Regions from separate parts of the Streptomyces sp. NPDC006339 genome, predicted to be linked through region 2. Evidence: riboswitches for the same ligand, from Rfam matches in the RefSeq annotation. Region 2 holds a riboswitch; the other holds the start of a gene.
What was found. A riboswitch is a leader RNA that binds a small molecule or an ion and turns the genes downstream of it on or off. The one in region 2 is predicted to bind glycine.

Region 1: another riboswitch for glycine. It lies ahead of gcvT (glycine cleavage system aminomethyltransferase GcvT); the one in region 2 lies ahead of gcvP (aminomethyl-transferring glycine dehydrogenase).

Annotation. Positions count from the first base shown of each region.
Region 1 is NZ_JBEXQW010000017.1:111,362-114,760, forward strand. Features, by position in the region: gene glyA (serine hydroxymethyltransferase) at 1-307, opposite strand, end outside; gene gcvH (glycine cleavage system protein GcvH) at 332-709, opposite strand; gene gcvT (glycine cleavage system aminomethyltransferase GcvT) at 829-1,953, opposite strand; glycine riboswitch at 2,115-2,226, opposite strand; gene ABZ135_RS16280 (AAA family ATPase) at 2,379-3,065, shown strand; gene ABZ135_RS16285 (enhanced serine sensitivity protein SseB) at 3,189-3,399, shown strand, end outside.
Region 2 is NZ_JBEXQW010000022.1:121,807-125,205, forward strand. Features, by position in the region: gene gcvP (aminomethyl-transferring glycine dehydrogenase) at 1-1,230, opposite strand, end outside; glycine riboswitch at 1,408-1,506, opposite strand; gene ABZ135_RS19660 (PRC-barrel domain-containing protein) at 1,621-1,995, shown strand; gene ABZ135_RS19665 (DNA polymerase IV) at 2,035-3,399, opposite strand, start outside.

The DNA of each region.
Region 1 (3,399 bases), on a different contig from region 2:
GGTTGGCGGAGGCGCCGGAGTGGGGCTGCACGTTGGCGTACTCGGCGCCGAACAGGTCCTTGATCCGGTCGATCGCGATCTGCTCGGCCACGTCGACGTGCTCGCAGCCGCCGTAGTAGCGGCGGCCCGGGTAGCCCTCGGCGTACTTGTTGGTGAGGACCGAGCCCTGGGCCTCCATGACCGCGACCGGAGCGAAGTTCTCCGAGGCGATCATCTCGAGGGTGGACTGCTGGCGGCGGAGCTCGGCGTCGACGGCGGCGGCGACGTCCGGGTCCAGCTCGTGGAGAGGGGTGTTCAGAAGCGACATGTTTCGATCCCTGGGGGGTCTCGGTTAGCCGGCGGTGAAGGCGGTGTACTCGTCGGCGGTGAGCAGGTCCTCCGGCTCGGCCTCGATGCGCACCTTGAACAGCCAGCCACCCTCGAACGGGGCGGAGTTCACCAGCGAGGGGTCGTCGACGACGTCCTGGTTGGCCTCCACGACCTCGCCGGTCACCGGGGCGTACAGGTCGCTGACGGACTTCGTGGACTCCAGCTCGCCACAGGACTCGCCCGCGGTGATCGTGTCACCGACGTTCGGGAGCTGCACGTAGACGACGTCGCCGAGGGCGTTCGCCGCGTGCTCGGTGATGCCGACCGTGGCGACGCCGTCCTCGACGGCCGACAGCCACTCGTGCTCCTTGCTGTAGCGAAGCTGCTGGGGGTTGCTCATGACCTGATTCTCCTGGATCGGGGGAGTGCTGATGAACGTGGGTCTTGCGAGGTGAGATGCAGAATGAGACGAATCGCTGAGGGAAACGTCACTTCTGGCCTATCCCTGTCAGTCGCCTGTCACTTCTGACGCTTGTAGAACGGCAGCGCCACGACCTCGTACGGCTCGTGGGTGCCCCGGATGTCCACGCCGACGCCCTCGGTGCCGGGCGCGGCGAAGGCGGCGTCCACGTAGGCCATGGCGATCGGCTTGCCCAGGGTCGGGGACGGCGCGCCGGACGTGATCTCACCGATCACCTCGCCGTTCGCCACGACGGACATGCCGGCGCGCGGGACCCGGCGGCCCTCGGCGATCAGACCGACCAGCTTGCGCGGCGGGGCGGTCTCGGCGCGCTCGGCGGCCTTCTCGAGCGCCTCGCGGCCGACGAAGCGGCCCTCGTTGGTGGTCTTCTCGAACTTCACGACCCGGCCGAGGCCCGCGTCGAACGGGGTGAGCGAGGTGGTCAGCTCGTGGCCGTACAGCGGCATGCCCGCCTCCAGGCGGAGCGTGTCACGGCAGGACAGGCCGCAGGGGATCAGGCCGACGCCCGCGCCCGCCTCGGTCAGCGCCTTCCACACGCCCTCGGCGTGCTCCGGCTTCAGGAACAGCTCGAAGCCGTCCTCGCCGGTGTAGCCGGTCCGGGCGATCAGCGCGGGCACGCCCGCGACGGTGCCGGGCAGACCCGCGTAGTACTTCAGACCGTCCAGGTCGGCGTCGGTGAGGGACTTCAGGATGCCGGGGGACTCCGGGCCCTGGACGGCGATCAGCGCGTACGCGTCGCGGTCGTCGCGGACCTCGGCGTCGAAGCCCTCGGAGCGCTCGGTGAGGGCGTCGAGGACGACCTGGGCGTTGGAGGCGTTGGCGACGACCATGTACTCCTGCTCCTGGAGCCGGTACACGATCAGGTCGTCGAGGATGCCGCCGTCCTCCTGGCAGATCATCGTGTAGCGGGCGCGGCCGTTGCCCACCGTGGAGATGTTGCCGACCAGCGCGTAGTCCAGGAGGTCCACGGCCTGCGGGCCGGAGACGGTGATCTCGCCCATGTGGGACAGGTCGAAGAGGCCCGCCCGGGTGCGGACGGCGTTGTGCTCGTCCCGCTCGCTGCCGTAGCGCAGTGGCATGTCCCAGCCGGCGAAGTCGGTCATGGTCGCGCCCAGCGAACGGTGCAGCGCGTCGAGGGCGGTCAGGCGGGGGGCAGTGCTCATGGGGTGGCTCCCGGGTCCCAGGGCGTGCGGGGCACGACGTGACATGACGGTGAGGACGATCCTCCCCATCTGTCATGGAACCTGAGAGGTTCACCGAGGGCATCCCCGGCTTGCACCTTGGGTGGGGCCGCGACACGGTGCGGCCCGCTTTTCAGATCTGCCTCATCCACGCGGTACGGGGCCTGAGAGATTCAAGGGAGGTTCTTGCTCCTTCGGCGCCCGGACGCGCGGCGCGACTGCGCCTGGCGACCGGGACTCTCCCGCGCGGATTCGAGCGGCCGATATGCGGTTGTGCGCGCTGCGGCGAGCGCGTGGCGCGCTCATCATTGCACGGCGGGTCCGCCGGGCAAATCGCTTGTGTCCCATTACCGTTTCTTTACACTTCGTGGGCAGGGTCCCGGCAGGCCCGACAGGGGGAGCAGACGATGACCATCCAGCGCACCGGCGCCTACGCGCCGCATACGGGGATACCTCTTCAGCGGGCGGCCGCGCGGGCCCGCGCCCGCGAGCGGGTCAGAAGCCGGCGCCGGGCCCGGCTGCTGCGCGACCTGCGCGAGCGCGGCGGCCGCAGCCCCCGCGTGCTGACCTTCGCCGCCGGCGACGTCGTGGTGGTCTCCGGACTGCCCGGCGCGGGCAAGTCGACGCTCATGAGCCGCGCCGCCGAGGGCCGCGCCATCGACTCCCAGCACACCCGCGAGCGCTGGGAGGCCCGGCTGCCCCGCTTCCTGCCGTACGCCCTGTGGCGCCCCCTCGCCCGCCTCGCGCACTACGCGGGCCTCCGCCGCGCCCTGCGCTCCGGCGCCGGGGTGATCGTCCACGACTGCGGCACCCAGTCCTGGGTCCGCGGCTGGCTCGCCCGCGAGGCCCGGCGGCGCGGCGCCGCCCTGCACCTGATCCTGCTCGACGTCGACCCCGACACCGCCCGCGCCGGCCAGCGCTCCCGCGGCCGCGGCGTCTCCGGCTACGCCTTCGCCCGGCACCGCCGCGCCGTCGGCCGCCTGGTGCGCACCGCCGAGAGCGGCGCCCTGCCGCCCGGCTGCGCCTCGGTCACCCTGCTCGACCGGGACGCCGCCGACGCCCTGCGCAGGATCGGATTCCGCGACGTGGCGTGAACCACTCCCGCTCCTCCGGCGTCCTTTTCGGTCACAGGGGCGGCGAGCCGCCATTAAGGTGCCTATGGCCTGTCCGGCGGACCAGGCCACCGCACCGTGTGCCGGAAGGGGACGACGAGAACCGTGGACGTGACGTGGCCGGGCAATGAGCTCGAGGAAGTACTGGCCGCCTCGCTCGGCAACCCCGCCGCCGGAGGCAGGCTGGTCGAGGTCCTCGGCCGCAGCCCCGTGTGGGTGCCCCTGCCCAACGGCGGCGGCCCCGACAGCCCCGACCTCGACCTGCCCACCCTGGAGATAGACGGCTCGGCCTACGTGCCCGTCTTCAGCTCCCGGG
Region 2 (3,399 bases):
GGCGACGACGGCGTCGGCGCGGCCCGGGACGCGGGCGGTGAGGGTGTCGAAGAAGGCGCCCTGGGTGAGCTCGACGCCTCCGGCGCGCAGACCGGCGGCGAGGATCGCGGCGTAGCGGTGGGTGCGCCGCGCGATCTGCTTCAGGCCGTCCGGGCCGTGGTAGACGGCGTACATGCCGGCCATGACGGCGAGGAGCACCTGCGCCGTACAGATGTTGCTGGTGGCCTTCTCGCGGCGGATGTGCTGCTCGCGGGTCTGCAGGGCCAGGCGGTAGGCCCTGTTGCCGTCGGCGTCGACGGAGACGCCGACGAGACGGCCGGGCAGGGAGCGGGCGTGCTTGTCCTGGACGGCCATGTAGCCGGCGTGCGGGCCGCCGAAGCCCATCGGGACGCCGAAGCGCTGGGTGGTGCCGACGGCGATGTCGGCGCCGAGCGAGCCGGGCGAGGCCAGCAGGGTGAGCGCGAGCAGGTCGGCGGCGACGGTGACGATCGCGCCGAGCTCGTGGGCCTGGTCGATCACCGGCTTGATGTCGCGGATCGCACCGGAGGCGCCCGGGTACTGGAGGAGCACGCCGAAGACGCCGCGCTCGGCGACCTCGGCCGGGATGCCGGCGGACAGGTCGGCGACGACGACCTCGACGCCGGTCGGCTCGGCGCGGGTCTCGATGACGGCGATGGTCTGCGGCAGGGCGTCGGCGTCGACGAGGAAGACACCGTTCTTGACCTTGCCGACCCGGCGGGACAGCGCCATGGCCTCGGCGGCGGCGGTGCCCTCGTCGAGGAGGGAGGCGCCGGAGGTGGGCAGGCCGGTCAGGTCGGCGACGACGGTCTGGAAGTTGAGCAGCGCCTCCAGACGGCCCTGCGAGATCTCCGGCTGGTACGGCGTGTAGGCGGTGTACCAGGCCGGGTTCTCCATCACGTTGCGGAGGATCACCGGCGGGGTGAAGGTGCCGTAGTAGCCGAGGCCGATCATCGGCGCCAGGACCTGGTTGCGGTCGGCGAGGGCGCGCAGTTCGGCCAGGACCTCGGCCTCGGTGCGGGCGGCCGGCAGGCTCAGGGCCTCGGCGTTCTTGATGACGTCCGGTACGGCCGCGGCGGTCAGCTCGTCCAGGGAGCCGTAACCGACCTGGGCGAGCATCTTGGCCCGCGCCTCGGCGTCGGGTCCGATGTGCCGCTGCTCGAAGGGGATGCCCTGCTCGAGCTCGGAGAGCGGAGTGCGGTTGGCGGTCATGTGCGGGGGCCTCCTGGTCGTCACGACCTGCGAGGGGCACCACGGCGCGGGTGCCCGGACGGCCTCCCCCTCTGTCATCCAAACCTGAGAGCTTCACCGGCCCGCCTCGCGGAGGACCGGCTTTCACCGTCGGTGAGAGCGGATGCCGTCGACGCCCGCCCTGCTTTCCAGAGTGACCTCGTCCGCGCGGTACAGGGGCCTGAGAGATTCCGGGGAGGATTTGCTCCTTCGGCGCCTCCGAAAGGTTTCTCCGGAGGACTCTCCCGCGCGGGGTCGACAGCCACAGCCAGCCTACCAGCGCCGTTCCTTCTCTCCGTCGCTCAAGTGGCCGACATCCCAGATGTGCACTTTCGTAGGGGTGTAGAGCCGTTGCGACCTGTTGGAGGGACCGTGCAGACCGATATCGATCCGCGCAGCCTGATCGGCCGCAAGGCCTACGACCGGAACGGGAACAAGATCGGCACGGTGGACGAGGTGTATCTGGACGACGCCACCGGAGTCCCCGAATGGGCCGCCGTCCGCACTGGCCTTTTCAGCCGCGACGCCTTCGTCCCCCTGGAGCCGAGCGAAATGGTGGGCGACGCCCTCCACATCCCGTACGAGCGCTCCCTGATCAAGGACGCCCCCGACTTCGGTGTCGGCCGCCACCTGTCCCCGGAACAGGAACTCCAGCTCTACCGCCACTACAGCCTCGCGCTGCCCGCCGTCCCCCAGGACATCCCGGACCGCGACTTCGGCCGTCTGGCGGGCCAGGAGGAGTCCTGACGGCCGCCTGAGCACCCCGGCCCACCCGGGCCGCGCGGCTCAGGCCACCGCTCCCGTCGCCCCTCCCGGGACCAGCGGCAGCGGATCGGAGGGCTCCAGGTCCGGATCGTCGACCGGGAACGTCCGGACGCGGCCGGGCGCCGAGCCCGGCTCCTCGAACCGGACGGTGACCCGCCCGACCCCGCTGCCCTGCACCCAGCCCGGCCCGTAGACGGCGTGCCGCACGTCGTGCCCGGCCGCCCAGCGCCGCTCCGCGGTCTCGGTGGCCGTCGCCGGCGCGGCCGGCACGGTGGCGGCAGCCGCCTCGGGCACCGCCGTCTCCCCCGGCTCCCGGGCCACGCGCTCCGCCTCCGTCCGCTCCGCCTCCGTCCGTGCCTGTTCCGCCTCCGCCTGCGCGAACAGGTCCTCCTGCGTGTAGTCGGCGAGGCCGCTCACCCCGACCCCGAGCAGCCGCACCCCGCCCGTCGTGTCCACCAGGTCGAGCAGCCGCGCCGCCGCCTCCTTGACCACCACCGGGTCGTCCGTCGGCCCCCGCAGCGTCTCCGACCGGGTCAGCGTCGAGAAGTCGTAGCGCCGCACCTTCAGGACGATCGTCCGCCCCGAGTGCCCCGAGCCCCGCAACCGCGCCACACACCGCTCGGCGAGCCGCTCCACCTCGAGCCGGATCCGCAGCCGGTCGTGCAGGTCCACGTCGAAGGTGTCCTCCACCGAGACCGACTTCGCGTCCCGCTCGGCCACCACGGGGCGGTCGTCGTGCCCGAGGGCCATCCGGTACAGCGAGCCGCCGTGCGCCCGCCCCAGGAGCCGTACGAGCTCGTCCTCGCCGGCCTCCACCACCTCGGCCACCGTGGTGATCCCGGCCCGCCGCAGATGCTCACCGGTCGCCGGGCCGATGCCGGGGATGATCCGCACCGACCGCGGCCCGAGCAGCTCCCGCTCGGTGCCCGGCTCGATCAGCACGAGTCCGTCCGGCTTGGCCTCCTCCGAGGCGATCTTCGCGAGCATCTTGGAGCCGGCCAGTCCCACCGAGCCGGTCAGACCGGTCGTGGTCAGGATGTCGCGCCGCAGCCGCTCCCCCGCCGCCCGCGCGCTCTCGCTGTCGTCGGCCACACCGCCGGCCTCCAGGTCCACGAACGCCTCGTCGAGACTCAGCGGCTCCACCAGCGGTGACAGCCGCCCGAGGAGCTCCATGACCTGTCCGCTGATCGCCCGGTAGAACGCGAAGCGCGGCACCAGATACGCCGCGTTCGGCGCGAGCCTGCGCGCCTGCGCCATCGGCATCGCCGAGTGCACCCCGAAACGCCGCGCCTCGTACGAGGCGGTGGCGACCACCCCGCGCGGCCCGAGCCCGCCCACCACCACGGGCTTTCCGCGCAGACTCGGCTTCGACGCCTGCTCCGCGGC